Regions from separate parts of the Streptomyces sp. NBC_01017 genome, predicted to be linked through region 2. Evidence: riboswitches for the same ligand, from Rfam matches in the RefSeq annotation. Region 2 holds a riboswitch; each other region holds the start of a gene.
What was found. Region 2 has a riboswitch for cobalamin ahead of OG331_RS12685 (ABC transporter substrate-binding protein). Riboswitches for the same ligand answer to the same signal wherever they lie in the genome.

Region 1 (9,424 bases), 4.8 Mb from region 2:
TCGAGGATGAGGACCTTGGGGTGCGGGGTGAGGACCGAGCCGATCGCGACGCGTTGCTGCTGGCCGCCGGAGAGGGTGGCGATGGGGCGGGACCGGAGGTCGGTGAGGCCGAGGAGGTCCAGGGTTTCCTCCACGCGGCGGCGCATCACGTCGGGGGCCAGGCCCAGCGACTCCATGCCGTAGGCGAGTTCGTCCTCGACCGTGTCCGTGACGAAGTGGGAGAGGGGGTCCTGCCCCACCGTGCCCACCACGTCGGCGAGTTCGCGCGGCTTGTGGGTGCGGGTGTCGCGGCCGGCCACCGTGACACGGCCGCGCAGGGTGCCGCCGGTGAAGTGCGGGACCAGGCCGCTGACGGCGCCGAGGACGGTGGACTTGCCCACGCCCGACGGCCCGACCAGGAGGACGAGCTCGCCCTCCGGCACCTCGAAGTCGACACCCTGGACGGAGGGTTCGACGGCACCGTCGTAGGTCACCGATACATCCTCGAAGCGGATCACGACGGCTCCTTGGGGATCACGAAGGCGGGCAGCAGGCCCAGCAGCACGGCCGCCGCCGGCCACAGGGGCAGGGTCGGGGCGACCAGGGGGACCACACCGGGGTGCAGCGCCCCGGGGTCCCGGGAGGCGGCGAGGGTGAGCAGTACGGCCACCGCGACGCCGGAACCGGTGACCAGCCAGGCGCGGACGTCCCAGCGGTCGGGGCGGTAGCGGGTCCGAGGGGTACGACGGCCCCCGAGCCACAGGCCGGCCAGCGCGGCGGCCAGGCCGGCGAGGAGGACGGGCAGGCCGTAGGCGGCGCCCTGGGCGGTGAGGAGGCCGTACGTTCCCGCGCAGACGCCCAGCAGGCCGCCCAGGGTGAGGACGGTGGTGGTGCGGCGGACGGCGGCGGGGACCTGTGCGGTACGGCCGTATCCGCGGGCGTCCATCGCGGCGGCGAGGGCGACCGAATGCTCCAACGCGCCCTCCAGGACCGGGAGTCCGACGTGCAGGAGGCCGCGGAGGCCGCGGTCGGGTCGGCCGCGCAGACGCCGGGCGGCGCGCAGGCGCTGCACGTCGGCGATCAGGTTGGGGGCGAAGGTGAGGGCGACGACCACCGCCACGCCCATCTCGTACAGGGCACCCGGGAGGGACTTCAGCAGACGAGTGGGGTTGGCGAGGGCGTTCGCCGCACCCACGCAGATCAGCAGCGTGGCCAGCTTCAGGCCGTCGTACAGGGCGAACACGACGGCCTCGGCGGTGACCCTGCCGCCCAGGCGGATGCCCTGGGCCCAGCCGGGGAGGGGGACTTCGGGGAGGGTGACGACCACGTGCGTGCCGGGGATGGGGGAGCCGAGGGCCACGGCGAAGAAGAGGCGGATGAGGAGGACGGCGAGGGCGAGCTTGACGAAGGCCGAATAGGAGCGGGCCCAGGGGGTGTTCGGGCGGCACGTCGCCACCACGTAGGCGGACGTGGCGATGAGGAGGGTGAGGAGGAGGGGGTTGGTGGTGCGGGTGGCCGCGGTGCCCAGGGAGAGGGCCCAGAGCCACCAGGCGCCGGGGTGGAGCTGTGCGCGGGGACGCAGCTGGGGGGTGGGGCCGCCTGCCGGCGCCGGTGCGGTGCCGGCGCTCTTCGGGACGGGCGCCGCCCCGGCACGAATGCCCGCGGGCCGGCTGGGGCGGCTTGCCATCAGCCTCGCCGCCGCCGTGCCTGCCAGACCGCTGCCGCGCCCAGCACCGCCACCACGGCGATCCCCGCCACCAGGCCCAGGGACGGACCGTCGTCCGAGGCGTCCTTCTTCTCAGCGGAGGACGAATCCGCGGAGGACGACGCCTCGGAGGGCGACTTCGGGGACGCCGTCGTCGACTTGTCGCCGCCGGCCACCTGCTCCCCGCACCCCTGCTCCGGGTAGCCGCCGATCGCGCACAACAGCGCGTCCGTGCCGTACCGGAGGGGCTTCGCCACCGTGGCCAGGGCCTCTGCGGTGGTCGCGTCCGGGGCGACGCGGGCGCACACGGTGCGGCGGGCCGGGGGCGTCTCGCCCGACGGGGCGTCGGCCGTCGTACCGAAGTCGATGACCAGAGCCACCCGCTTCTTGCCGTCCTGCGCGGGCGTCCGCGCGCAGATCACCGCGAACACGGCCGCGCCCCTCGGCCGGGCGGCGTCCTTCGAGTCCTCGCTCACCGCGAAGCGGAAGCCCTGGACGTCGCCGTCGGAGGGGCGGGCGGTGGAGGGGCCCTGGGTGGCGTACGTCCACTTGTCGCCGTCGCGGTCCCAGAAGGACCAGTAGCGGTAGCCGGTCGCCTTGGCGGCCTGGGCCGCGCCGGTCACGAGGACCAGCGCGGCCAGGAGGAGGGTGAGGGTGCGGCGGATCACGATCGCTTGGCCTTGTTGCGGCCGCTCAGCAGGAAGCCGACGCCGATGCCGGCGACCAGGCACACGCCGACGAACCACCACACGCCGAAGCCGTTGTCGTCGTCCTCCTGCTTGTCCGAGGCCGTCGCCGACGTCGTCACCGACCCGTTGGGCGCCGACTGCGGAGCCGGGCCCGTCGCGTTGAGCTGCTTGACCAGGTCCGTGCCGCCGAAGTCACGCGGGTCGGCGCCGGTCGCGTGGGCGGCGAAGATCAGCTGGGCGTAGGCGGCCGGGCCGCTCTGCACGGCCCACTTCGAGGAGTTCTGCTCCAGCCAGGCCAGCGGCTTCCGGGCGGCGCTCGCCCCGCTCTGCGCGGCGACGGCGACGACCGCGTCGGCCGTGTTGCCGTAGTCGGGCTGGTCCTCGGCGCCGGGGAGGGCGGACTTCAGGTGGCCTTCCTTGGCGAGGGCCTGCGTGAGGTAGGAGGCGCCGTTGGCCGCGGCCCGCTCGGGGGTCGCGGAGCCGGTGTCCGTACAGGACGGGTCCGACTGCTTGCCGGGGCTCACCACGAGGCCCTTGCCGAGCGTGCCGACGACGCCCGCCGCGGTCGCGTCCGCGTTGGCGGCCAGGCCGCCCTTCTTGTCCGGCTGGAACGCGAAGGCACCCGCGTCGGCGCCCTTGCAGGGCAGGGCGAGTTCGAGCAGGCCGTCGTACGGGGACTTGCCGCCCTTGACGACCTCCGCGGGCTTCTCGCCGGCGGCGGCCAGCGCGCCGACCACGACCGACGTCGAGTTCGCGTCGGTGGCCCCGCCCGGGGTGTAGCCCCAGCCGCCGTCCTTGTTCTGGACCGACTTCAGCCAGGACACCGCCTTGTCGGCGACGGCGTCGTGCCCGCCGAGCGCGGCCAGTGCCTGGACGGCGGCGGCCGTGTTGTTGGTGTCGATCATGGTCTTGGCGCCGCAGTCCGCGCTGGTGTCCGCGCGGTAGGGCGCGAAGGCCCCGTTCGCACACTGCTGCCCGACCAGCCAGTCCACCGCCCCCTTCGCCGGCTTCACGTCCACCGTGTCCTGCGCGAGCAGCGCGAGGGACTGGCGCCAGATGCCGTCGTACGTGGGGTCGGAGTCGCCGTACAGCTCGGCGGGGAACGCCTGCGACGGCGACGTGGAGGGGGTCGGGTCGGCGGCTACGGCGGGCGCGGCCGCGCCGATCACGACGGTGGCGGCCAGGACCGCTGCGCTGCGGCGGACGTACATGATCGGCGGGTGCCCTTCCCTAAGGGGAACCGGGCAGCACAGGGAAAACCCCCGGCGGCTCGGCTCCGTATACCTCGACGGTGCCGCGCTCCGGCAGGCTGCCGGTGCACGTGAGCCGGTCACTGTCCCGTACGCGGCGATCCGGCTCACCGGCCTTCGACGACCGGTTCACGGTTGCGGGTCAGCGCCGGATTTGCACCGGCTTTCCCCCGTACGGGTGTGATGACGACGCGGCCACTCTACCGGCCCGTAGGGAAGCGGCTGAGGGGAGGCTGTGAGCGGGGGTAGCTTCGGCCGCATGGGGATCATGGGGAGGACGGGACGGCTGCTCGGTTCGGGGCGCGCGTCCGACGTGTACGAGATCGACGAGGCGTGGGTGCTGCGCCGCGACCGGGAGGGCTACGCCGACGGCCTCGCCGAGGGCGCCCTGATGGAACGTCTGCGCGCCCACGGCTACCCGGTGCCCCGGGTGCGGCTCGCCGACTCCTCGCGCTCCGAGCTGGTCATGCAGCGCCTGTACGGGCCGACGATGCTGGAGGCCTTCGTCGCGGGACGGATCGACCCGCGCGAGTCCGGGGCGATGCTGGCCCGCCTCCTGCGACAGTTGCACACCGTCCCCGGCCGTGTGGTCCACCTGGACCTCCACCCGGAGAACGTGATGCTCACGCCCGACGGCCCCTACGTCATCGACTGGGCCAACGCGGAGGAGGGCGACCCGGGCCTCGACTGGGGCATGTCCGCGGTGATCCTCGCGCAGGTGGCCTTGGTGGACGAGCAGTTCGCCGAGCCCGTCCGCGCCACGCTCGCCGCCCTCCTCGCCGACCCCTGCGACCTCACCGGTGACGGCCTGACGGAGGCCCTGCGCCGACGGGCCGCCCACCCGACGATGACCGTGCGGGAGGTCGAAGTGCTCGGTGAGGCCGAGGAGTTGGTTCGGTCGTTCATGCCTTAGGCGGTCGCGGCGTCGGGCCGCCGAAGGCCAGGTGGAGGACTCGGCCGGACAGCAGCCAGGTGCCGGCCGGGGACCGGCGGAACGTGTCCTCGTAGTGGCCCACTTGAACCGGAGGCCCCGGCGGGACCAGGCCGCCTCCGTGGCCGTCGACGCGGTACGTCGTGAAGTACGAGGTCGCCGTCGCGGTGCCGGGGGACGTCACCGTCACGAGGACGTTGGACATCAGGCGCCGCGAGAGCCGGTCGGCGGGACGGGAGCCGAAGTACGCGGCCAGCGCGTCCCGCCCCTCGACGAGCCGCTCACCCGCCGGCCACTCCCATGTGCCGTCCTCGGTGAACAACTCGGCGACGGAGGCCGGTTCGCCGAGGTCGAGGCGGTGGACGAAGTCGATGACGAGGCGCTCGCAGGCTCGCTCGGCGAGCAGCAGCTCCAAGGGATCCATGGCGTTCACGGCGTTCATGGCGTGCACGGTGTTCGTGGCGTTCATGGCGTTCATGGTGATGCTTCACACCGCCACGTACGTCACCGGCTCACTCCCCGCCACCGCCTCCGCCCGCCCCAGCTTCACCAGTCGCCGCACATGGGCCTCCGCCTCCGCGATCGCGATGTTCCGTGATCCGTACGGGATTTGCTCCCACGGCCGGTTCCACTCCATGCGTTCGGCGAGCTGCCAGGGGGTGAGGGGAGCGGCGAGGAGGGTGAGGAGGTCGGTGAGGCGGGTTTCGTGGTGGGTCAGCAACTCGCTCACGCGGGCCGGGGCGTCGGTGAACGTGTGCTGGTGGGCCGGGAGGATCTCGGCGGGGGTGAGACGGCCCACGCGTTCGAGCGAGGCGAGGTAGTCGCCGAGGGGGTCGGTGACGGTCGTGTCGTCGGGGTCCTCGTACAGGCCGATGTGCGGGGTGATCCGGGGCAGCAGGTGGTCGCCGGAGAACAGGCGTCCATGGCCGGGGAGTCGGGCCGGGTGGTCCTCCTCCAGGTGCAGGCAGACGTGACCCGGTGTGTGGCCCGGGGTCCAGATCGCGCGCAGGCGGCGCCCGGGGAGGTCGAGGAGGTCGCCGGGGACGATCTCGCGGTCGGGGGCGGCGGGGGAGAAGCCGGGCAGCGTGCTCGGGCGGCGGGCCGTGCGCAGGGGGGCCACGTGCGCGTCGGGGGCGCCGGCCGCCGTGAGCTTGGCCGCCATGTAGGTGAACCAGCGCTCGGGTTGGGTGGTGCGGGTGCGCCGCACGATCGCCGCGTCCGCCGCGTGCATCGCGATCCAGGCACCGGAGGCCTCGCGCACCTTGCCGGACAGTCCGTGGTGGTCGGGGTGGTGGTGGGTGATCACCACGCCGTGGATGTCGGCGGGCGCGGTGCCGCAGGCCACCAGGCCCTCGGTGAGGGTGTCCCAGGAGGCCGGGTCGTCCCAGCCGGTGTCGATCAGCACCGGGCCGCGGTCGGTGTCGACGACGTAGACGAGGGTGTGGCCGAGTGGGTTGTCGGGGATGGGGACCTGGATGGACCGGACGCCGCCGCCGTGGTCGTACACCTGCGCCATGGGCTCCCCAATCGCCGCGACACGTTTCCGGCCGACCCGGCCACTATAACTAGAACGCGTTTCGATGGGAGCCCGAGTCATCCATGTGCGGTCCGTGGACTCCTCGGAGTGGAACTGGTATCAGTTCAGGGATATCTGATGGATCGTCAGAGCCACAGATGGAGACAGAGCCAGAGTCGGAGTCTCGCTCCAGGGGAGGCAGTCGCCATGACCGAGCTCGTGGAACACGGACAGCTGTTCATCGGCGGGGAGTTGACCGATCCCCTGGGCAAGGGCGTCATCGAGGTGATCTCGCCGCACACGGAAGAGGTCATCGGACGCGTGCCGCACGCCTCACCGGCCGACGTCGACCGGGCGGTCGCGGTGGCGCGCAAGGCGTTCGACGAGGGGCCCTGGCCGCGGATGAGCCTCGACGAGCGGATCGAGGTCGTCACGCGGATCAAGGACGCAATCGCCGTACGGCACGAGGAGATCGCCCGTGTGATCTCCTCCGAGAACGGCTCCCCGTACTCCTGGAGCGTCCTCGCGCAGGCGCTCGGCGCGATGATGGTGTGGGACTCGGCGATCACGGTCGCGCGGAACTTCACGTACGAGGAGGCACGCGACGGCGTGCTGGGGAAGATCCTCGTGCGGCGCGAGCCGGTCGGGGTCGTGGCCGCCGTCGTGCCCTGGAACGTCCCCCAGTTCGTCGCCGCCGCCAAGCTCGGGCCCGCGCTGCTGACCGGGTGCACGGTGATCCTCAAGCCGTCCCCGGAATCGCCGCTCGACGCCTACCTCCTCGCCGAGATCGCGAAGGACGCCGGGCTGCCGGAGGGCGTGCTGTCCATCCTCCCGGCCGACCGCGAGGTGAGCGAGTACCTGGTCGGACACCCGGGGATCGACAAGGTCTCCTTCACCGGGTCGGTGGCGGCGGGCAAGCGTGTCATGGAGGTCGCGGCCCGCAACCTCACCCGCGTGACACTGGAGCTGGGCGGCAAGTCGGCGGCCGTGGTCCTGCCGGACGCGGACGTCGAGGCGACCGTCGCCGGAGTCGTCCCGGCGGCCTGGATGAACAACGGCCAGGCATGCGTGGCCCAGACCCGGATCCTGCTCCCGCGCTCGCGCTACGACGAGTTCGCCGAGGCCTTCGCCGCGGCGGCCGGCGCGCTGGTGGTCGGCGACCCGCTGGACCCGGCGACCCAGGTGGGCCCGCTGGTGGCGCAGCGCCAGCAGCGCAGGAACCTCGACTACATCCGCATCGGTCAGGAAGAGGGCGCGAAGATCCTGACCGGCGGCGGGCGTCCGGCCGGGCTGGAGAAGGGCTGGTACGTCGAGCCGACGCTCTTCGGGGACGTCGACAACTCGATGCGCATCGCCCGCGAGGAGATCTTCGGCCCGGTGATCTGCCTCCTGCCCTACGGCGACGAGTCCGAGGCCGTGAAGATCGCGAACGACTCCGACTACGGCCTGAGCGGCAGCGTCTGGACCGCCGACACCGCGCACGGCATCGACATCGCCCGCCAGGTCCGTACCGGCACCTACTCGGTGAACACCTTCAGCCTGGACATGCTGGGCCCGTTCGGCGGCTACAAGAACTCCGGCCTGGGGCGGGAGTTCGGGCCCGAGGGGTACGGCGAGTTCCTTGAGCACAAGATGATCCACCTGCCGGCCGGCTGGGAGGCGTAGGGATGGGCGACCGCTGGCACGTCGAGGTCGACCGGTCGGTGTGCATCGGCTCGGCCCAGTGCGTCCACCACGCCCCCGCCGGCTTCCACCTCGACACCGCCCGCCAGTCCCATCCGGCCGACCCGGAGACCGACGCGAACGAGACGATCCTGGCGGCGGCGGAGAGCTGCCCGGTGGAAGCGATCGTGATCACGCTGCTGGGGAGCGGGGAGCCGGTGTTTCCGCCGGAGGAGTAGGCGGCGGCCCGCAGAACCCGATCCGGACAATGCCGACGAATTTCACGCGTCGGTGGGTGCCGTCAGGTCGATCAGCCGGCACACCGTCTCGATGTCGATCTTCACCTGGGCGATCGAGGCACGGCCCGACAGCCAGGTGATCAGTGCCGAGTGCCAGGTGTGCTCGATGACGCGGACCGCGGAGAGCTGCTCCGGCGTCGGGTTCTCCAGGCCCATCGCGTCCAGGATGATCACCGTGGTCTGCCGGGAGACCTGATCGACCTCGGGGGAGACGCTGCGGTCGGCGAAGGTCAGGGCGCGGACCATCGCGTCGGCCAGATGCGGCTCGCGCTGCAGGGCGCGGAACGCCCGCATCAGGGTCTCCGCGACCCGCTCCGCCGCAGTCTCCCCCTGCGGCGGCTTCTTCCGCAGCGTGCCGTGCATGTGCTCCAACTGGTCCTGCATCGTGGCGACCAGCAGATGCACCTTGGACGGGAAGTAGCGGTACAGCGTGCCGAGCGCCACCTGCGAGGACTCCGCGACCTCGCGCATCTGCACCGCGTCGAAACCGCCCCGGCTGGCGAGCTGCGCGCTGGCGTGCAGGATGCGCCGACGGCGGGCCTCCTGCCGCTCGGTGAGGGGCGGTGAGGCGGGGCTCGCGCTACTGACTTCCGCAGGCATGGATCCCGTTCCGTGACAGTCGGTGAGGGTGAGTGACCGGACAGAGCATGCCAGCGCGTCGGTCGTGGCGTGAATCACCTGATCCATCGCTCACAGCGGCGCTACCTGCCGGTAGATTCAGAGCCTCTTGAACGATCAAGTCTGAAACTTGTTCTAGATTAGCGTCCCGGCGTAATCTCGCGGGACAGTGCAGGGAGAAGGGGGCCCAGAGTGACCGCTGAGGCCAGGGAGGCCGGGTCCCCGACGGACCCTGCCGCCGACGGCGAGCGACCGCTCGACATCGCGCTTCTCACCTATAAAGGGAACCCGTTCTGCGGCGGCCAGGGCGTCTACGTACGGCACCTCTCCCGCGAGCTGGCCCGCCTCGGGCACCGCGTCGAGGTCATCGGCTCCCAGCCCTACCCCGTCCTCGACGAGGGCGACGACTACGCCGACCGTCTGACCCTCACCGAGCTCCCCAGCCTCGACCTCTACCGCCAGCCCGACCCCTTCCGGACGCCGAAGCGCGACGAGTACCGCGACTGGGTCGACGGGCTGGAAGTGGCGACCATGTGGACCGGCGGGTTCCCCGAGCCGCTGACGTTCTCGCTGCGCGCCCGCCGCCATCTGCGCGCCCGGCGCGGCGAGTTCGACGTGGTGCACGACAACCAGACCCTCGGCTACGGCCTGTTGGGTGACGTCGGCGCGCCCCTCGTCACCACCATCCACCACCCCATCACCGTGGACCGGCAGCTGGAGCTGGACGCGGCGGAGGGCTGGAAGCGGCGGATGTCCGTACGCCGCTGGTACGCCT
Region 2 (9,424 bases):
GGGTTCCTGGGCGAGGGCGCGGGCGATCTGGGTGCGTTGGCGTTCGCCGCCGGAGAGGGTGTGCCAGGACTGGGCGGCCCGGTCGGTGAGGCCGGTGCGGGCGAGGGCCGCGGTGACGGCCTCGGCGTCGGCGGCCGTCGGTGGCGTCCAGGCACGGCGGTGCGGGATGCGGCCGAGGGCGACGACGTCGCGGACGGTCAGTTCGGTCTGGGTGTGGGCGTGCTGTTCGACGGTGGCGACACGCCGGGCGGTGGCGCGGCGGCCGACCTCGGGCAGCGGGCGTCCGTCCAGGGTGACGACCCCGGCGGTGGGGGCGAGGACCCCGGCGAGGAGTCTCAACAGGGTCGACTTGCCGGAGCCGTTGGGGCCGAGCAGGCCGACGGTCTCGCCGGGAGTCAGGGTGAGCGTGACGCCGTCGACGACGACCTTGTCGGCGAGGCGCCGTACGACACGGTCCGTGCGCAGGCTGGTCATGCCGCCGTCCTCCGTCCTCGGTAGAGCACGGCGATGAAGGCCGGTACGCCGATGAGGGACGTGACGACGCCCACGGGGACCTCCTGGGGGTCGAGGACGGTGCGGGCGGCGGTGTCCACCCACACGAGGAAGACGGCTCCGGTCAGTGCCGTGACCGGCAGCAGACGGGCGTGGCCGGAGCCGGTGAGGGCCCGGGTGGCGTGCGGCAGGACCAGGCCGACGAAGCCGATCGCGCCGGCGCAGCTGACCAGGGCGGCGGTGAGCAGCGCGGTCGCGCAGAGCAGGACCAGCCGGGTGCGCGCGACGCGGACGCCGAGTCCGGCGGCGGCGTCGTCCCCGAAGGCGAAGGCGTCCAGGGTGCGGGCGTGCCCGAGGCAGAGGGCGAGGACCACGGCCAGTACGGCGGTGCACAGCAGGACCTGTCCCCAGTCGGCGCCGGTGAGCGAGCCCAGCAGCCAGAACAGCACGCCCCGGGTGGTCTCGGCGTCGGCGGAGGTCAGCACGATGAACGAGGTCAGCGCGGAGAACAGCTGCATGGCCGCGACCCCGGACAGCACGACCCGGTCCGTGCTGCCGCCGAGGACGTGGCTGAGCAGCAGCACCATGGCGAAGGAGAGCAGCGCGCCGAGGAAGGCGCCCGCCGACAGCGAGAGCACTCCCCCGCCGACCCCCAGCACGACCACGGCGACCGCTCCCGTGGACGCACCGGAGGACACGCCGAGGACGAACGGATCGGCCAGCGGATTGCGCAGCAGCGACTGCATGACCGCCCCGCACACGGCGAGCCCGGCCCCGCACACCGCGGCGAGCAGCGTGCGCGGCATGCGCAGGTTCCACACGATGCCGTCCCGCAGCGGCGCCAACGTGCCCTCGCCGAGGCCGAGATGGGCGGCCACGGACGCCCACACGTCCGCCGTGGAGATGTCGGCCGGCCCGATCGTCACGGCGACGGCGACCGACGCGAGCAGCGCCGCCGCCAGGCCGCCGAGGGCCGGCAGCGGCGTACGGACGCTCACCTGGCGGATCCTGCGGGCCCGGCGAGCCCGAAGTCGCGCAGGCCCGCGGCGACCTTCTCGATCCCTTCGACCGTGCGGACGGACGGGTTCATCGCCTGCCCGCTGAGCAGGACGTACCGCTTCTTCCTCACGGCGGTCAGATTGCGGGTGGCGGGGTTGGTCTCCAGGAAGCGGATCTTGGCCTCGGCGGTCTCCGCGGTCTGCTGCTTGCGCGTGAGGTCGCCGATCACGAGGACGTCGGGGTCGCGGTCGGCGACGGTCTCCCAGCCGATCTGGGGCCACTCGTCGTGGGTGTCGGAGAAGGCGTTCCGCGCGCCGACGGCGCGGGTGATGGCACCCGGCGCGCCGCAGCAGCCGGCGAGGTAGGGCGACTGGGAGTTGGCGAACCAGTACATGAGGGTGACATCGGAGACGTCCAGCTGGGCGGTGGACTTGCGCACCCGCTCCTTCAGCTCGGCGACGAGCTTCTCGCCGCGGTCGGCGACGCCGAACGCGCGGGCCAGGTCGCGTATCTCGCCGTACACGGTGTCGAGGGTGAGCGGGGTGGAGCGCGAGCCGTCGCCGCCGCTGTCGTTGTCCTTGCCCGCCGAGCAGTCGGAGGGCGAGACGTAGGTGGGCACGCCCAGCTTCTCGAACTGCTCGCGGGTGGCGACGCCGCCCTTGCCGAGGGTGGAGACGAAGGAGGCGGTGACGAAGTCGGGTTCGGCGTCCAGGACCTTCTCGAAGGAGGGCGCGTTGTCCGCGAGCCGCGGCACGGAGGCGTTCGCCTTGTCCAGGCCCTTCATCACCGGGTCGGTCCAGGTCGCCGTGCCGGCCACCCGGTCGGCGAGGCCGAGGGCGAGCAGGATCTCCGTGGTGCCCTGGTTGAGGGACACGGCCCGCTTCGGGGGCGACTTCAGGGTGACTTTGTGGCCGCAGTTGTCGAGGGTGAGGGGGTAGCCCGCGGCGGCGGACTTCCCGGTGTCCTCGGCGCTGCCGCTTCCCGAGCCGCCGCACGCGGTGAGCAGGAGGGCGGGCGCGAGCAGCAGGGCAGCGGGACGGAGGGCAGATCGGTACACAGGCGTGCCTCGGTTGTCGGGGCTCGTACGCGGAGCCTGGCCTACGGACGTCCTCCGCGCGCGGGCGTGGAGGTGCCAGCAGGTCTTCGGACTCGGGTTCGTCCCGACGGGGCGCCTTCCCGGTCTCCCAGTGGCGTGCGTCTGTGCCCCGCCGGTCCCCCTCACCGCTGCGCGTCAGTTCCGGATTCGCACCGGATTCCCTGGCCTCGGGTGTGGCTCGACTGGCTCTCGGAGGCTATCAAGCCCAGCTTGCGGCCGGGTCGTTCGTTCGGGTGTCCGGCGGCCCGACAGGGTGCGGAGACCCAGGTCACAACCTGGAAGAGGGCAAGGTCACAGCCGTGCCCTCTGCTGCTCCTTTGATGATCTGACCTAGCATCCGAGCATGACGGTCCTGCCTGACGACGGGCTCTCGCTGGCCGCCGAGTTCCCTGACGCAACCCATGAGCAATGGCAACGCCTGGTGGAAGGCGTGCTGCGCAAGTCGGGCAAGGACGTCTCGGGCCCGGCTGCGGAAGACGCCCTGTCCACTGCGTTGGAGGACGGGCTGCGCACCCGCCCCCTCTACACCTCGCGCGAAGCCGCGCCCGATCCCGGCCTGCCCGGATTCGCCCCGTTCGTCCGCGGCGGTCGCGCCGAGGGCAGCACGGCCGGCGGCTGGGACCTGCGGCAGCGGCACACGGCGCTCACGGACGGCCTGGTGCTCGCGGACCTGGAGAACGGCGTCACCTCGCTCTGGCTGGTCCTCGGCGAGGGCGGCATCCCGGTGTCGTCGCTCGGCCGGGCCCTGGAGGGCGTCTACCTCGACCTGGCCCCCGTCGTCCTCGACGCCGGAGCCGACGTGGAGCCCGCCGCGCGGGAGCTGCTGCGGCAGTACGAGGAGCGGGGCGTCGCCAAGGAGGCGGCGCGCGGCAACCTCGGCGCCGACCCCCTCGGCCATGAGGCCCGTACGGGCACGTCCTCGCAGTTCGCGCCGGTCGCCTCGCTGGCTCGGCAGTGCGCCGAGGAGTACCCGGGGCTGCGGGCGCTGACCGTGGACGCGCTGCCGTACCACGAGGCCGGCGGCTCGGCCGCCCAGGAGCTGGGCTCGTCGCTGGCGACCGGTGTCGCGTATCTGCGCGAGCTCACCGAGGCGGGGCTGACGGCCGAACAGGCGTGCGCCCAGCTGGAGTTCCGTTACGCGGCCACCGCCGACCAGTTCCTGACGATCGCCAAGCTGCGGGCCGCGCGCCGGCTGTGGGCGCGGGTGACCGAGGTCTGCGGGGCGCCCAGCGCTCAGGTGCAGCATGCCGTCACCTCGCCGGTGATGATGACGCGCCGGGACCCCTGGGTGAACATGCTGCGCACGACGGTCGCCACGCTGGCCGCCGGGGTGGGCGGCGCCGACTCCGTGACCGTGCTGCCCTTCGACCACGCGCTCGGCCTGCCGGACGCGTTCGCGCGGCGCATCGCCCGGAACACCTCGACCATCCTCATCGAGGAGTCGCACCTCGCCCGGGTGATCGACCCGGCGGGCGGCTCCTGGTACGTGGAGTCCCTCACCGACGAACTGGCCCGGGCGGGCTGGGCGTTCTTCCAGCGGATCGAGCAGGCCGGCGGCCAGACGGCCGCGTTGCGCTCCGGGCAGCTGGGCCAGGACCTGGCCGAGACGTGGCAGGCGCGCACCGGCAAGCTCGCCAAGCGGCGCGAACCGATCACCGGCGTCAGCGAGTTCCCGAACCTCACCGAGCCGCCCGTGGAGCGTGCGCCCGCGCCGCAGCCCCGGTCCGGCGGCCTCCCGCGGGTCCGCCGCGACGAGGCGTACGAGGCCCTGCGCGCCCGCTCCGACGCCCACCTGGCCGCCACGGGCTCCCGGCCGCGGATCTTCCTGGCCGCGCTCGGCCCGGCCGCCGCGCACACCGCACGCCTCACCTTCGCCTCGAACCTCTTCCAGGCGGGCGGCGTCGAGCCGGTCACCGAGGGCACCTTCGAGGAGAGCGGCGCCACGGAGGTGTGCCTGTGCTCCAGTGACGCCCTCTACGAGGAGCAGGCCGAGGCCGTGGCCGCCGAGTTCAGGTCGGCGGGCGCCACGCACGTGTTCCTCGCGGGCCGCCCCGGGCAGTACACCGATGTCGACAGTTACGTCTTCGCGGGCTGCGACGCGGTCACCGTGCTGTCCGCCGCCCTCGACCGCATGGGAGTGTCCTGATGGGAATCCCCGACTTCTCCGGGATCGAGCTGGGGACCCCGGCCGCCGCGGGCGGCGCCGACGAGTGGCGTACGGCCGTCAAGCAGGCCACGGGCGGGGACGAGCCCCTGTGGGAGACCCCGGAAGGCATCGCGGTCAAGCCGCTGTACACCGGCCGTGACCTGGAGGGCCTGGACTTCCTGGGCACCTTCCCGGGCATGGCGCCGTATCTGCGCGGCCCGTACCCGACGATGTACGTCAACCAGCCCTGGACGATCCGCCAGTACGCGGGCTTCTCCACCGCCGAGGAGTCCAACGCGTTCTACCGGCGCAACCTGGCCGCCGGCCAGAAGGGCCTGTCGGTCGCCTTCGACCTGCCCACGCACCGGGGCTACGACAGCGACCACCCGCGTGTGACGGGCGACGTCGGCATGGCCGGTGTCGCCATCGACTCGATCTACGACATGCGACAGCTGTTCGACGGGATTCCCCTCGACAGGATGACCGTGTCGATGACGATGAACGGCGCCGTGCTGCCGGTGCTTGCGCTGTACATCGTGGCGGCGGAGGAACAGGGCGTACCGCCCGAGAAGCTGGCCGGGACCATTCAGAACGACATCCTCAAGGAGTTCATGGTCCGCAACACCTACATCTATCCGCCGAAGCCGTCGATGCGGATCATCTCCGACATCTTCGCCTTCACCTCGCAGCGGATGCCGCGCTACAACTCCATCTCCATCTCCGGGTACCACATCCAGGAGGCCGGTGCCACGGCCGACCTGGAGCTGGCGTACACGCTCGCGGACGGGGTGGAGTACATCCGCGCGGGCCGTGAGGCCGGCCTGGACGTGGACGCGTTCGCGCCCCGGCTGTCGTTCTTCTGGGCGATCGGCATGAACTTCTTCATGGAGGTCGCCAAGCTGCGCGCGGCGCGGCTGCTGTGGGCGAAGCTGGTGAAGCAGTTCGAGCCGCAGAACTCCAAGTCGCTGTCCCTGCGCACCCATTCGCAGACCTCGGGCTGGTCGCTGACCGCGCAGGACGTGTTCAACAACGTCACGCGCACGTGTGTCGAGGCGATGGCCGCGACGCAGGGGCACACGCAGTCGCTGCACACCAACGCCCTCGACGAGGCGCTCGCGCTGCCGACCGACTTCTCGGCCCGCATCGCGCGCAACACCCAGCTGATGATCCAGCAGGAGTCGGGCACGACCCGGGTCATCGACCCCTGGGGCGGCAGCGCCTATGTGGAGAAGCTGACGTACGACCTCGCCCGCCGTGCCTGGCAGCACATCCAGGAGGTCGAGCAGGCGGGCGGCATGGCCAAGGCGATCGACGCCGGCATCCCCAAGCTGCGCATCGAGGAGGCCGCGGCCCGCACCCAGGCCCGGATCGACTCCGGACGGCAGCCGGTCATCGGCGTCAACAAGTACCGCGTCGACAGCGACGAGCAGATCGACGTGCTCAAGGTCGACAACTCCTCCGTGCGCGCCCAGCAGATCGAGAAGCTGCGGCGGCTGCGGGCGGAGCGGGACGAGACGGCCTGCCAGGACGCGCTGGACGCGCTCACCCGGGCCGCCGGCGGCGAGGGCAACCTGCTGGAGCTCGCGGTGAACGCGGCCCGCGCGAAGGCCACCGTCGGGGAGATCTCGGACGCCCTGGAGAAGGTGTACGGCCGGCACGCGAGCCAGATCCGTACCATCACCGGCGTGTACCGCAACGAAGCCGGGGAGTCGCCGTCCGTGGACCGCACCCGCACCCTCGTGTCCGACTTCGAGGAGTCCGAGGGCCGCCGCCCGCGCATCCTGGTCGCCAAGATGGGCCAGGACGGCCACGACCGGGGCCAGAAGGTGATCGCCACCGCCTTCGCCGACCTCGGCTTCGACGTCGACGTCGGCCCGCTGTTCCAGACCCCGGCCGAGGTGGCCCGCCAGGCCGTCGAGGCCGACGTGCACATCGTCGGGGTGTCGTCGCTGGCCGCCGGTCACCTCACCCTCGTCCCGGCGCTCAAGGAGGCGCTGGCCGATGAGGGCCGCGAGGACATCATGATCGTGGTCGGCGGGGTGATCCCGCCGCAGGACGTCGCGACGCTGCTGGAGATGGGCGCGGCTGCGGTGTTTCCGCCCGGGACGGTGATCCCGGACGCGGCCTACGACCTGGTGCAGCGGCTGGGTGCCGACCTCGGGCACGAGCTGTGATCGATCTCGACGCGTATGTGAAGGGTGTTCTCGACGGGAAGCGGGCGATCGTCGCACGCGCCATCACGCTCGTCGAGTCCACCCGCCCCCAGCACCGGGTGCTGGCCCAGCAGTTGCTGACCGAGCTGCTGCCGCACAGCGGGCGGGCTCGGCGGATCGGCGTCAGCGGGGTGCCGGGGGTCGGGAAGTCGACGTTCATCGACGCGTTCGGCACGATGCTCACCGCGCTCGGCCACCGGGTCGCGGTGCTGGCGGTGGACCCGTCGTCCAGTCGTACGGGCGGTTCGATCCTGGGCGACAAGACGAGGATGGAGCGGCTGTCGGTCGACCCGGCCGCGTTCATCCGCCCCTCCCCCACCGCCGGCACGCTGGGCGGGGTCACCAAGGCCACCCGCGAGTCGATCGTGGTGATGGAGGCCGCGGGCTACGACGTGGTGCTGGTGGAGACGGTCGGGGTGGGCCAGTCCGAGACCGCGGTCGCGAACATGGTCGACTCCTTCCTGCTGCTCACCCTTGCCCGCACCGGCGACCAGCTCCAAGGCATCAAGAAGGGTGTCCTGGAGCTGGCCGACGTGCTCGCCGTGAACAAGGCGGACGGCCCCCATGAGCGCGACGCGCGGGCCGCCGCGCGCGAACTGGCGGGCGCGCTCAGGCTGATGCACGGCAAGGACGCCGCCTGGACGCCGCCCGTCCTGCATTGCAGCGGACGCGAGTCGGTCGGCCTGGACGGCGTGTGGGACCGGCTCGAACAGCACCGGACCCTGCTCGACTCCACCGGCCGGCTCGCCGCCAAGCGCCGTGACCAGCAGGTCGACTGGACGTGGACCATGGTCCGCGACGAACTCCTCGGCCGCCTGCACGCCGACCCGGCGGTCCGTGCGCTCGCGCCGACACTGGAAGAGCAGGTCAGGAACGGCGAGTTGACGGCGACGCTGGCCGCCGAGCGGATCCTCGCGGCGTTCGAGGTGGCACCCTCGGGGCGACCGTCGGGCCCGGCGGCTCAGCACGCCGACGCGTCGGAACCCCGCGGAGCCACCAGCCCCGACTCGTAGGCGAACACGACGAGTTGGGCCCGGTCGCGGGCGCCGAGCTTCGTCATCGCCCTGCTGATGTGGGTCTTCGCCGTGAACGGGCTGATCACCATGTGCGCGGCGATCTCCTCGTTGGTGAGCCCGCGCGCCGCCAGTGCCGTCACCTCACGCTCGCGGCGGGTCAGGCACTCCAGGCCGGGCGCCGTGGCCCGGTCGGGTGGCCGCGAGACGAACTCACCGATCAGGGTGCGTGTCACCGACGGCGACAGCAACGCCTCCCCGCCCGCCACCACCTCGATCGCCTGGAGCAGGTCGGCCGGTTCGGTGTCCTTCAGCAGGAACCCGCTCGCACCGGCCCGCAGCGCCTCGAAGACGTACTCGTCGTGGCCGTAGTTGGTGAGGATCACGACTCGGACTCCGGACAGGGCCGGGTCGGCGGCGATGTGGCGGGTCGCCTCGATGCCCGTCATCACCGGCATCTGTACGTCGATCAGCGCGATGTCGGGCACCTGCGCGCGGATCAGCGCCAGGCCCCGCTCACCGTCCGCCGCCTCGCCGACCACCTCGATGCCGTCCTCGGCGTCCAGCAGGGCCCGGAAGCCGGCCCGCATCAGCGCCTGGCCGTCGACGAGCACCACCCTGATCACGCCGTCCGTCATCCCGCCTCCCCCACGGGCAGCCGTGCCCGCACCGCGAACCCGCCCTCCTCGCGCGGGGCGGCGTCCAGAGTGCCGCCGAGGGCCGTGACGCGTTCGCGCATGCCGGTCAGGCCGATGCCGGGGGTGGGCGGACGGGACGGATCGGCGGCGCCGTCGTCCTCGACGCCTATCGTCAAGTCACCGTCATCGTAAGTGAGTTGAACGCTGACCTTCGCCGGACCCGCGTGCCGGGCCGCGTTCGTCAGTGCCTCCTGGACGATGCGGTACATGGCCCGGTCGACCGTCGCCGGCAGTGGCCGCTCCTCCCCCGTCACCGTCAGCTCGACCGCGAGCCCCGCCGCCCGCGCCCGCTCCACGAGCAGCGCCGGTGTGCCCGTCGACTCGTCGGTGCGCAGCACCTCCAGCGTGGCGCGCAGCTCGCGCATGGCCTCGCCGCTCGCCTCCTGGATGGCGAGGAGGGCGGGCGGCACCTCCTCGCGGCGCTTGCGGGCGAGGTGCACGGCGACGCCCGCCTGGAGCTTGACGATCGAGATGCTGTGCGTGAGGGAGTCGTGCAACTCCCTCGCTATCCGCAGGCGTTCCTCGCCCGCCCTGCGCAACGCCGCCTCCTCCCGGGTGCGTTCGGCCTCCAGGGCGCGCTGTTCCGTCTGGCGCAGATACGCCTGCCAGTTGCGGTCGGCGAGGCCCGTCACCACCGCGCACAGGAACCAGCCCGCCAGCAGCAGCGTTTCCTGAGCGATGGCCGAGGTCGCCGAACCCGCCGCCACATAGCCGCCGAGGAACAGTGCGGCGGTCGCCGCCGCGGTGCCCCGGTGTCCGGTCCGCGA
Region 3 (9,424 bases), 1.3 Mb from region 2:
ACCGAGCAGCAGCACGCGGGCGTGCTCCCCGTGGATGACGAGGGTTTCGTCGTCGACACCGAGGACACGGAGGAGCGCGAGAACGCCTGGCATGAGCGGGGCACGTCGCGGCCGATCACCGTCGTGGGGAACCCGGTGCTGCACAAGGAGTGCAAGGACGTCACCGAGTTCGGCGCCGAGCTGGACCAGCTGGTCGCGGACATGTTCGCCTCGCAGCGCACCGCCGAGGGTGTCGGGCTCGCCGCCAACCAGATCGGCGTCGACGCGAAGGTCTTCGTCTACGACTGCATGGACGACGAGGGCAAGCGGCACGTCGGTGTCGTGTGCAACCCGAAGCTCGTCGACCTCCCCGCCGAGCAGCGCCGCCTGGACGACAGCAACGAGGGCTGCCTGTCCGTGCCGACCGCGTACGCGCCGCTCGCCCGGCCCGACTACGCCGAGGTCACCGGCCAGGACGAGAAGGGCAACCCGATCAAGGTGCGCGGCACCGGCTACTTCGCTCGGTGTTTGCAGCACGAGACCGACCACCTGTACGGGTACCTCTACATCGACCGTCTCTCCAAGCGCGAGCGCAAGGACGCGCTGCGGCAGATGGCCGAGAACGAGCCCCGCTACCCTGTGGTCGCGAACGACTGAGGCCTGCCCGTAGGCCCCACAAGTCCCTTGCGCACGGCGCCTGTTCAGCTTCACCTTCCTGACCAGGCGCCGTTCGCATGTCCGTCGCACGTTCGATCCCATACATGCGATTCAGTGATCCAAATTCAGTCACATAGGGGGAGATTCTCGGCACCCTGGGGTAGTGAATGAAGCAAATCCGTTCCCAGATCGGTCAGTTGTGGTGCTGAATGGAAGTGCGGGGATACGCAACGGCGCACGCCCGGTACAGCGGGAGGGGGCGTGCACAACTACACAACTGGCGGCTGAGAGGGGTTTGTTCGTGCATGCTTTCTCACACAGCACCACATCGACACCGACGGCGGTCCCGGTTCCACCAGCACTCTCCCTTCCGGTGATCGAATCAGCGTTTCCCAGGCAACTCCATCCGTATTGGCCCAGGCTCCAGGAGAAGACCCGCACCTGGCTGCTCGAAAAGCGGCTGATGCCGGCCGACAAGGTCGAGGAATATGCCGACGGACTGTGCTACACGGACCTCATGGCGGGGTACTACATTGGCGCCCCCGAGGGCGTACTCCAGGCGATAGCCGACTACAGCGCGTGGTTCTTCGTCTGGGACGACCGGCACGACCGTGACATCGTCCACCGCCGCCCGGCGGCCTGGCGACGGCTGCGGTTCCGTCTGCACGCGGCACTCGACTCACCCGAGGACCATCTGCACCACGAGGACCCGCTGGTCGCGGGGTTCGCGGACAGCATGGTGCGGCTGTACTCGTTCCTGCCCGGCACCTGGAACGCCCGGTTCGCCCGGCACTTCCACACGGTGATCGAGGCGTACGACCGGGAATTCCGTAACCGCACCCAAGGAATTATCCCCTCGGTCGAGGAATACCTGGCGTTGCGTCGGCTCACCTTCGCGCACTGGATCTGGACCGACCTGCTGGAGCCGGCCGCGGGGCTGGAACTGCCGGATGCCGTTCGGAAACACCAGGCATATCGGCGGGCGGCGTTACTCAGCCAGGAATTTGCCGCCTGGTACAACGACCTCTGCTCGCTTCCCAAAGAAATCGCGGGCGACGAGGTGCACAACCTCGGAATCAGCCTCGTCAAACACGACGGACTGACTCTGGAAGAAGCGGTGACGGAAGTCAGGCGACGGGTCGAGGGGTCCATATCCGATTTCCAGGTGGCCGAGCGTGAGGCTCTGGAATTCGCCGACTCCCTGGCCGACGGCACGGTGTCGGGAAAGGAAATAAGCGCCGCCGTGCGTGCCTGCGTCTGCAATATGCGCAACTGGTTCAGCTCGGTCTACTGGTTCCACCACGAGTCCGGCCGGTACATGGTCGACAGCTGGGACGACCGGTCCACGCCCCCGTACGTCAACAACGAAGCGGCAGGTGAGAAATGACCGTCGAGTCCGTCCGTCCCGAAGCCCAGCCCCGTGAGGCTTCGGAACTGCGTGAGCCGCCCCTTGCGGGCGGCGGAATTCCGCTTCTCGGCCATGGCTGGAAGCTGGCCCGAGATCCGCTGGCGTTCATGGCAGCGCTCAGGAGGCACGGCGACGTCGTCCGCCTCAGGCTCGGCCCGAAGACGGTGTACGCCGTCACCACGCCGGACCTCACCGGCGCCCTGGCACTGAGCACCGACTTCAAGATCGACGGGCCGCTGTGGGAGTCCCTGGAAGGACTGCTCGGCAAGGAGGGCGTGGCCACCGCGAACGGCCCCCGGCACCGGCGTCAGCGGCGCACCATCCAACCCGCCTTCCGGCTCGACGCGATCCCCGCGTACGGGCCGATCATGGAGGAGGAGGCGCATGGACTGGCCGAGCGCTGGAAGCCCGGCGAGACCGTCGACTGCACCTCCGAGTCGTTCCGGATCGCCGTGCGCATCGCCGCCCGCTGTCTGCTGCGCGGCGACTACATGGACGAGCGGGCCGAGCGGCTGTGCAACGCGCTCGCCACGGTCTTCCGGGGCATGTACCGGCGGATGGTGATCCCGCTCGGGCCGCTGTACAAGCTGCCTCTCCCGCCCAACCGCGAATTCAACCGCGCGCTGGCCGATTTGCATCTCCTCGTCGACGAGATCGTCGCCGAACGCCGGGCATCCGGTCAAAAGCCGGACGATTTGCTGACGGCATTGCTGGAGGCGAAGGACGAGAATGGCGACCCCATCGGGGAACAGGAGATCCACGACCAGGTCGTCGCGATTGTCACGCCCGGCAGCGAAACCGTGGCCTCCACGATCATGTGGCTCCTGCATGTGCTCGCGGAACATCCGGAACAGGCGGACAAGGTGTGCGCGGAGGTCGAATCCGTCACCGGCGGGCGGCCCGTGGCATTCGAGGACGTCCGCAGCCTCCGGCACACGAACAATGTCGTCGTGGAGGCGATGCGTTTGCGCCCCGCGGTCTGGATTCTGACGCGACGGGCGGTGACCGATACGTCACTTGGTGGCTATCGCATTCCGGCCGGGGCCGACATCATCTACAGCCCCTACGCGATACAGCGCGACGCGAAGTCGTACGCGGACAACCTTGAGTTCGACCCGGACCGCTGGCTTCCGGACCGCGTCAAGGATGTGCCCAAGTACGCCATGAGCCCGTTCAGCGTGGGCAACCGCAAGTGCCCGAGCGACCACTTCTCGATGGCACAGCTGACGCTGATCACGGCGGCGCTGGCCACGAAGTACCGCTTCGAGCAGGTGTCCGGTTCGAACGACGCGACCCGTGTGGGCATCACGCTCCGCCCGCACAAGCTGCTCCTGAGGCCGGTGCCGAGGGACTAGTGCCGCCGGGGCACCGGTGCCGCCGGGGACGGCTCACGCGGCGCTCGGCCCCTGGAACGTCCTTCGGTAGGCGTTCGGGGTCGTCCCCAGGGCACGTACGAACTGGTGGCGCAGCGCGGCCGCGGTTCCGAACCCTGTTCGACTCGCGATCGCGTCCACCGTCTCGTCCGTCGCCTCCAGCAACTCCTGCGCCAGCAGCACGCGTTGGCGCAGGATCCAGCGGTAGGGAGTCGTGCCGGTCTCCTGCTGGAAGCGGCGGGCGAAGGTGCGCGGGGACATCAGCGCACGCTCGGCGAGCTGCTCGACGGTGACGTCCTCGTCGAGGTGCCGTTCCATCCACGCCAGCACCTCGCCGACCGTGTCGCAGTGGGAGCGGGGCAGCGGGCGCTCGATGTACTGGGCCTGCCCGCCGTCCCGGTGCGGCGGCACGACCATGCGCCGGGCGATCTTGTTGGCGACCTCGGGCCCCTGCTCCTGCCGCACGATGTGCAGACAGGCGTCGATACCGGCGGCGGTGCCGGCGCTGGTGATCACCGGACCCTCGTCGACGTACAGCACGTCGGGCTCGACGATCGCCCGCGGATGCCGTAGGGACAGCTCCCCGGCGTGCCGCCAGTGCACACTGCAGCGGCGCCCGTCGAGCAGTCCCGCGGCGCCCAGCGCGAAGACGCCGGAGCACACGCTGAGCACCCGCGCACCCCGGTCGACCGCCCTGACCAGGGCGTCCAGCAGCTCGGGCGGATAGTCACGGGTGACGTACTCGCGGCCGGCCGGTACCGCGATCAGGTCGGCCTCCTCCAGCCGCTCCAGACCGTACGGCGTGGAGACGGTGAGTCCGCCGACATGGGTGCCCAGCGTCGGTCCCTCCGCCGAGACGACCGCGAAATCGTAGGTGGGCAGCCCCTCGTCGCTGCGATCGATGCCGAACACCTCGCAGACGACGCCCATTTCAAAGAGATGTACACCGTCGAGGAGGACGGCGGCGACGTTTTTCAGCATGCTGCCAGTGTGCCTCGAAGGTGGCAGTAAATCGAGGGCGTGCGGCAGTCCTGCCACTGTTCGTAAGGAGTGTCCGGCGCGACAGTGGTGTCATGAATGCAGACCAGACACAGACACTGCTCGCCATGATCGTCGTCCTCGGGATGTTCGTCGTCCTGGCCCTCCCGTCACTGATCGGCGCGGCGCGCGACCGGCGCATCGACCGTCAGATCAGGGAGGCCCAGGAACGCGACAGGACCGAGGCTCAGAAGTCCTCGTCCAGGTCGACGGTGCCCTCCACCGCCACCTGGTACGCCGACGGACGCCGCTCGAAGAAGTTGGTCAACTCCTGAACGCCCTGCAGCTCCATGAAGGAGAAGGGGTTCTCGGAGCCGTACACCGGAGCGAAGCCGAGACGCGTCAGACGCTGATCGGCGACACACTCCAGGTACTGCCGCATCGACTCGGTGTTCATGCCCGGGAGGCCGTCACCGCACAGGTCGCGCCCGAACTGGAGCTCGGCCTCGACGGCCTCCCTCAGCATGTCGGTGACCTGCTCCTGGAGCTGGTCGTCGAACAGCTCCGGCTCCTCCTTGCGGACGGTGTCGACGACGTCGAAGGCGAAGCTCATGTGCATCGTCTCGTCGCGGAACACCCAGTTGGTGCCGGTGGCGAGGCCGTGCAGCAGGCCCCGGCTGCGGAACCAGTAGACGTACGCGAAGGCGCCGTAGAAGAACAGGCCCTCGATGCACGCCGCGAAGCAGATCAGGTTGAGCAGGAAGCGACGCCGGTCGGCCTTGGTCTCCAGGCGGTCCAGCTTCTCGACCTCGTTGATCCACTTGAAGCAGAACTCGGCCTTCTCGCGGATGGACGGGATGTTCTCGACGGCGTCGAAGGCCGCCGTCCGGTCCTGCGGGTCGGGGAGATAGGTGTCGAGCAGCGTCAAGTAGAACTGGACGTGCACGGCCTCCTCGAAGAGCTGCCTGCTCAGGTACAGGCGGGCCTCGGGGGAGTTGATGTGCTTGTACAGCGTCAGCACCAGGTTGTTCGCCACGATCGAGTCGCCCGTCGCGAAGAACGCGACCAGCCGGCCGATCATGTGCTGCTCGCCCTCGGAGAGCTTCGCCAGGTCGGCGACGTCCGAGTGGAGGTCGACCTCCTCGACGGTCCAGGTGTTCTTGATGGCGTCCCGGTAGCGCTCGTAGAAGTCCGGGTAGCGCATGGGGCGCAGGGTCAGCTCGAAGCCCGGGTCGAGAAGGTTGCTGTTACGGGTGGTCATTACTGGCAGGCCTCGCAGGACTCGGGGTTTTCCAGGGAGCAGGCGACGGCGTCGGGCTCGGCGACCTGCTGGACGGGGATGGTCTTCTCGGGCTGGGCGGCCTGACCCTGGGCGGCGCGGGCGATGCGGGTCGCCGGGCGCGAGCGCAGGTAGTACGTCGTCTTCAGACCCGACTTCCAGGCGTACGCGTACATCGAGGAGAGCTTGCCGATGGTCGGCGTCTCCAGGAACAGATTCAGGGACTGGGCCTGGTCGAGGAACGGGGTCCGCTGCGCCGCCATGTCGATCAGGCCGCGCTGCGGGATCTCCCACGCCGTGCGGTAGAGCCGCCGTACGTCCTCGGGGATCCAGGCGAACTCCTGCACCGAGCCGTTCGCTTCGCGCAGCGCCTCACGGGTGCGGGCGTCCCAGACGCCGAGCTCCTTGAGCTCGTTGACCAGGTAGGAGTTGACCTGGAGGAACTCGCCGGAGAGCGTCTCGCGCTTGAACAGGTTGGAGACCTGCGGCTCGATGCACTCGTAGACACCGGCGATCGACGCGATGGTCGCGGTGGGCGCGATGGCGAGGAGGAGGGAGTTGCGCATGCCGGTCGTGGCGATACGGCTGCGCAGGGCCGCCCAGCGCTCCGGCCAGGTCAGCTCGACGCCGTAGTGGTCGGGGTGCAGCACACCCCTGGCGGTACGGGTCTTCTCCCAGGCCGGCAGCGGGCCGTTGCGCTCGGCCAGGTCGACGGAGGCCTCGTAGGCGGCGAGCATGATGCGCTCGGCGATCCGGGTGGACAGGGCTTTCGCCTCGGCCGAGTCGAAGGGCAGGCGCAGTTTGAAGAAGACGTCCTGCAGCCCCATCGCGCCGAGTCCGACCGGCCGCCACTTGGCGTTCGACCGGCCCGCCTGCTCGGTCGGGTAGAAGTTGATGTCGACGACACGGTCGAGGAACGTGACGGCCGTGCGGACGGTGGAGTCGAGCCGCTCCCAGTCGATGTCGCCGGTCATCGTGTTCACGAAGGCGCCGAGGTTGACCGACCCCAGGTTGCAGACCGCCGTCTCCCCGTCGTCCGTGACCTCCAGGATCTCCGTGCAGAGGTTGGAGGAGTGGACGACATGGCCCGGCAGGGCCGTCTGGTTGGCGGTGCGGTTGGCGGCGTCCTTGAAGGTCATCCAGCCGTTGCCGGTCTGCGCGAGGGTGCTCATCATGCGGCCGTACAGGTCACGTGCCGGGATGGTCTTCTTCGCGAGCCCGGCCGCCTCCGCCTTGCGGTACGCCGCGTCGAACTCCTCGCCCCACAGGTCGACGAGATCCGGCACGTCCGACGGCGAGAACAGCGACCACGGCTCGTCGGCGTTGACCCGGCGCATGAACTCGTCCGGGATCCAGTGCGCGAGGTTCAGGTTGTGCGTACGGCGGGCGTCCTCACCGGTGTTGTCGCGCAGCTCCAGGAACTCCTCGATGTCGGAGTGCCAGGTCTCCAGGTAGACCGCGGCGGCCCCCTTGCGCCGGCCGCCCTGGTTCACCGCGGCGACCGAGGCGTCGAGGGTCTTCAGGAACGGGACGATGCCGTTGGAGTGCCCGTTGGTGCCGCGGATCAGCGAACCCCGGGACCGGATACGGGAGTACGAAAGACCGATGCCGCCGGCGTGCTTGGAGAGGCGGGCGACCTGGTGGTAGCGGTCGTAGATGGAGTCCAGCTCGTCCTTGGGGGAGTCGAGGAGGTAGCAGGACGACATCTGGGGGTGCCGGGTGCCGGAGTTGAAGAGGGTGGGGGAGGAGGGGAGGTAGTCGAGGCGGCTCATGAGCCGGTAGAGCGCGGCGACTTCGTCCACCGACCGGGCGGTGTCGTCCTCGGCGAGACCGGCGGCGACGCGCAGCATGAAGTGCTGGGGCGTCTCGACGACCTTGCGGGTGATGGGGTGCCGCAGGAGATAGCGGCTGTGCAGGGTGCGCAGCCCGAAGTAGCCGAAGCGGTCGTCGGCGTCCGTGTCGACCAGGGCGTCGAGGCGGGCCGCGTGCAGGCGCACGAACTCGGCGGTCCGGTCGGCGATGAGGCCCTCGCGGTGCCCGACCGCGACCGACCCGGTGAAGGACGTGACGCCCTGCGAGGCGGCCTCGGCGGCGATGGCGAGGGTCAGCAGCCGGGCGGCGAGCCTGCTGTAGGCGGGGTCCTCGGAGATCAGGCCGGCCGCCGCCTCGGTGGCCAGCTCGCGCAGCTCCGCCTCGTCCGCGAACGCGGACCGGCCGCGCAGCGCGGCGGCGGCGACCCGGCCGGGGTCGGCGTCGGGGAGGTCGGCGGTCAGCTCGGTCAGGGTCCGCAGCAAGGCGGTTCCCGGAGCGTCCTCGTCCGTGGGGACGGTAGGAACGGCTGAGGCCGGGTCTGCTGGCGCGATGGTCACGTGGGGGCTCTCCCTCGCTCGGCACGGGGGCCTCGGCGAGGGCAGGGGGCAGCACACGAGCGCACACGGCGTCGCGTCCACCGGCCCATTCCACGAGGCCCGGACATCGGGCGCACCGGCCGGGTGGCCGGGCGCGCTGTCGGCAGGTCCTCGGACTGACTCCTGCGCACGCCGCTCCTGGGAACAGACATGCACAAGTACACCGTTGCGGGACAGTTCCGGATTCGCACCGGATTCCCCTGCGACGACAGCGAGCATGAGCATACATCTTGTGCTCACCCGCCACGCCACCCCCAGATGTTGTGTCGTGCTGGTTTCAGAGCGTCAACTTGTGGGTGAGGAGCGTGATGTCGGCGAGGGGCGGGATCGGGCTCCGGCCCGCCCGGGTGCGGACGAAGCCCGGACGTTCGTGGATCGCCGTCCTGGAGGCAGGCCCGGGCGGTGATCTCGCCGAGGGCCGCCGGGTTGCGGGGGGTTCCGGGAGTGCTTCCATGGAGATAGGTGTCGGTGCCCCGCGGTCGCTCCGTTTCGAGAACGCTTCTCGGAAGGACACGCGCCATGACGAGGGTCGTCCGTCACCCGCCCGGCAAGGACCGGCCGCGCAACGCGCCGATGGCGACGCTGGCTCCGAGACGGGCGGGCGCCTGGCTCAGGCAGGGGTTCACGGGCCACTGGCACCGGCTGGCGATCCGCCTGGAGGCCCGCGGCGGCACCACCCGCCCCAGGAAGTGGCGCCGGTGGTTCACCTACACCAACGTCACCCGGGCCATCTGGACGGTGGCCGCGCTCGCCGTGCTCGCGTGGGTCGTGGAGGGCCTGTACATCCTGATCTGGGGCAGGACGACCGGCTTCGAGAAGTGGCGGGAGGGCAATGAGGGATTCGACACCGTGCTGCGCTTCCTCGGTCCGGTGCTGGCCGCGTCGCTCGCCGCCGCGCTCTTTCTGTTCTGGTGGTACCGGTGGACCAAACGGCGCTATCTCGCCAAGGCGCGGGACGACCCCCACCGACTGGTCCTCACCGCCGGTCCGGACGCCACGGAGATCGTGGGCCGGGAGGAGATCGCCCGGGTCATCGCCGAACGGCTGCGCGAGCGCAACACGCGCCGGCCCTATCTGCTGGTCGGCGGCGTCGGCGTGGGCAAGACCGCCGTCCTGGTACGGCTCACCGAACTGCTGGCGGAGCAGAACGCCGTACCTGTGCCGATCCGGCTGCGGGACGCGAACGGCGACAGCGACCTGAACTTCGAACGCATGGCCAAGGAGCGCTTCATCGAGGAGGCACCCCGGGGCATCCTCGCGCGCACCAAGACCGAGCGGGTCTGGCAGCAACTGCTCGCCGACGACAAACCGGTCGTCATCGCGGACGGACTGGAGGAGGCTC

Region 1: another riboswitch for cobalamin. It lies ahead of OG331_RS34500 (prenyltransferase/squalene oxidase repeat-containing protein); the one in region 2 lies ahead of OG331_RS12685 (ABC transporter substrate-binding protein).
Region 3: another riboswitch for cobalamin. It lies ahead of OG331_RS18220 (ribonucleoside-diphosphate reductase subunit alpha); the one in region 2 lies ahead of OG331_RS12685 (ABC transporter substrate-binding protein).

The regions. Positions count from the first base shown of each region.
Region 1 is NZ_CP108683.1:7,508,438-7,517,861, forward strand. Features, by position in the region: gene OG331_RS34485 (ABC transporter ATP-binding protein) at 1-497, opposite strand, end outside; gene OG331_RS34490 (CbiQ family ECF transporter T component) at 494-1,666, opposite strand; gene OG331_RS34495 (SCO2322 family protein) at 1,666-2,352, opposite strand; gene OG331_RS34500 (prenyltransferase/squalene oxidase repeat-containing protein) at 2,349-3,584, opposite strand; cobalamin riboswitch at 3,702-3,832, opposite strand; gene OG331_RS34505 (phosphotransferase) at 3,892-4,536, shown strand; gene OG331_RS34510 (nuclear transport factor 2 family protein) at 4,526-4,978, opposite strand; gene OG331_RS34515 (MBL fold metallo-hydrolase) at 5,042-6,070, opposite strand; gene OG331_RS34520 (aldehyde dehydrogenase) at 6,278-7,735, shown strand; gene OG331_RS34525 (ferredoxin) at 7,738-7,971, shown strand; gene OG331_RS34530 (TetR family transcriptional regulator) at 8,014-8,631, opposite strand; gene OG331_RS34535 (glycosyltransferase family 4 protein) at 8,842-9,424, shown strand, end outside.
Region 2 is NZ_CP108683.1:2,730,371-2,739,794, forward strand. Features, by position in the region: gene OG331_RS12675 (ABC transporter ATP-binding protein) at 1-474, opposite strand, end outside; gene OG331_RS12680 (FecCD family ABC transporter permease) at 471-1,490, opposite strand; gene OG331_RS12685 (ABC transporter substrate-binding protein) at 1,487-2,548, opposite strand; cobalamin riboswitch at 2,608-2,789, opposite strand; gene OG331_RS12690 (methylmalonyl-CoA mutase family protein) at 2,931-4,733, shown strand; gene scpA (methylmalonyl-CoA mutase) at 4,733-6,907, shown strand; gene meaB (methylmalonyl Co-A mutase-associated GTPase MeaB) at 6,904-7,959, shown strand; gene OG331_RS12705 (response regulator) at 7,908-8,597, opposite strand; gene OG331_RS12710 (sensor histidine kinase) at 8,594-9,424, opposite strand, start outside.
Region 3 is NZ_CP108683.1:4,038,575-4,047,998, reverse strand. Features, by position in the region: gene def (peptide deformylase) at 1-636, shown strand, start outside; gene cyc1 (epi-isozizaene synthase) at 938-2,023, shown strand; gene OG331_RS18240 (cytochrome P450) at 2,020-3,399, shown strand; gene OG331_RS18235 (helix-turn-helix domain-containing protein) at 3,433-4,398, opposite strand; gene OG331_RS18230 (hypothetical protein) at 4,491-4,730, shown strand; gene OG331_RS18225 (ribonucleotide-diphosphate reductase subunit beta) at 4,643-5,656, opposite strand; gene OG331_RS18220 (ribonucleoside-diphosphate reductase subunit alpha) at 5,656-8,043, opposite strand; cobalamin riboswitch at 8,167-8,341, opposite strand; gene OG331_RS18215 (ATP-binding protein) at 8,602-9,424, shown strand, end outside.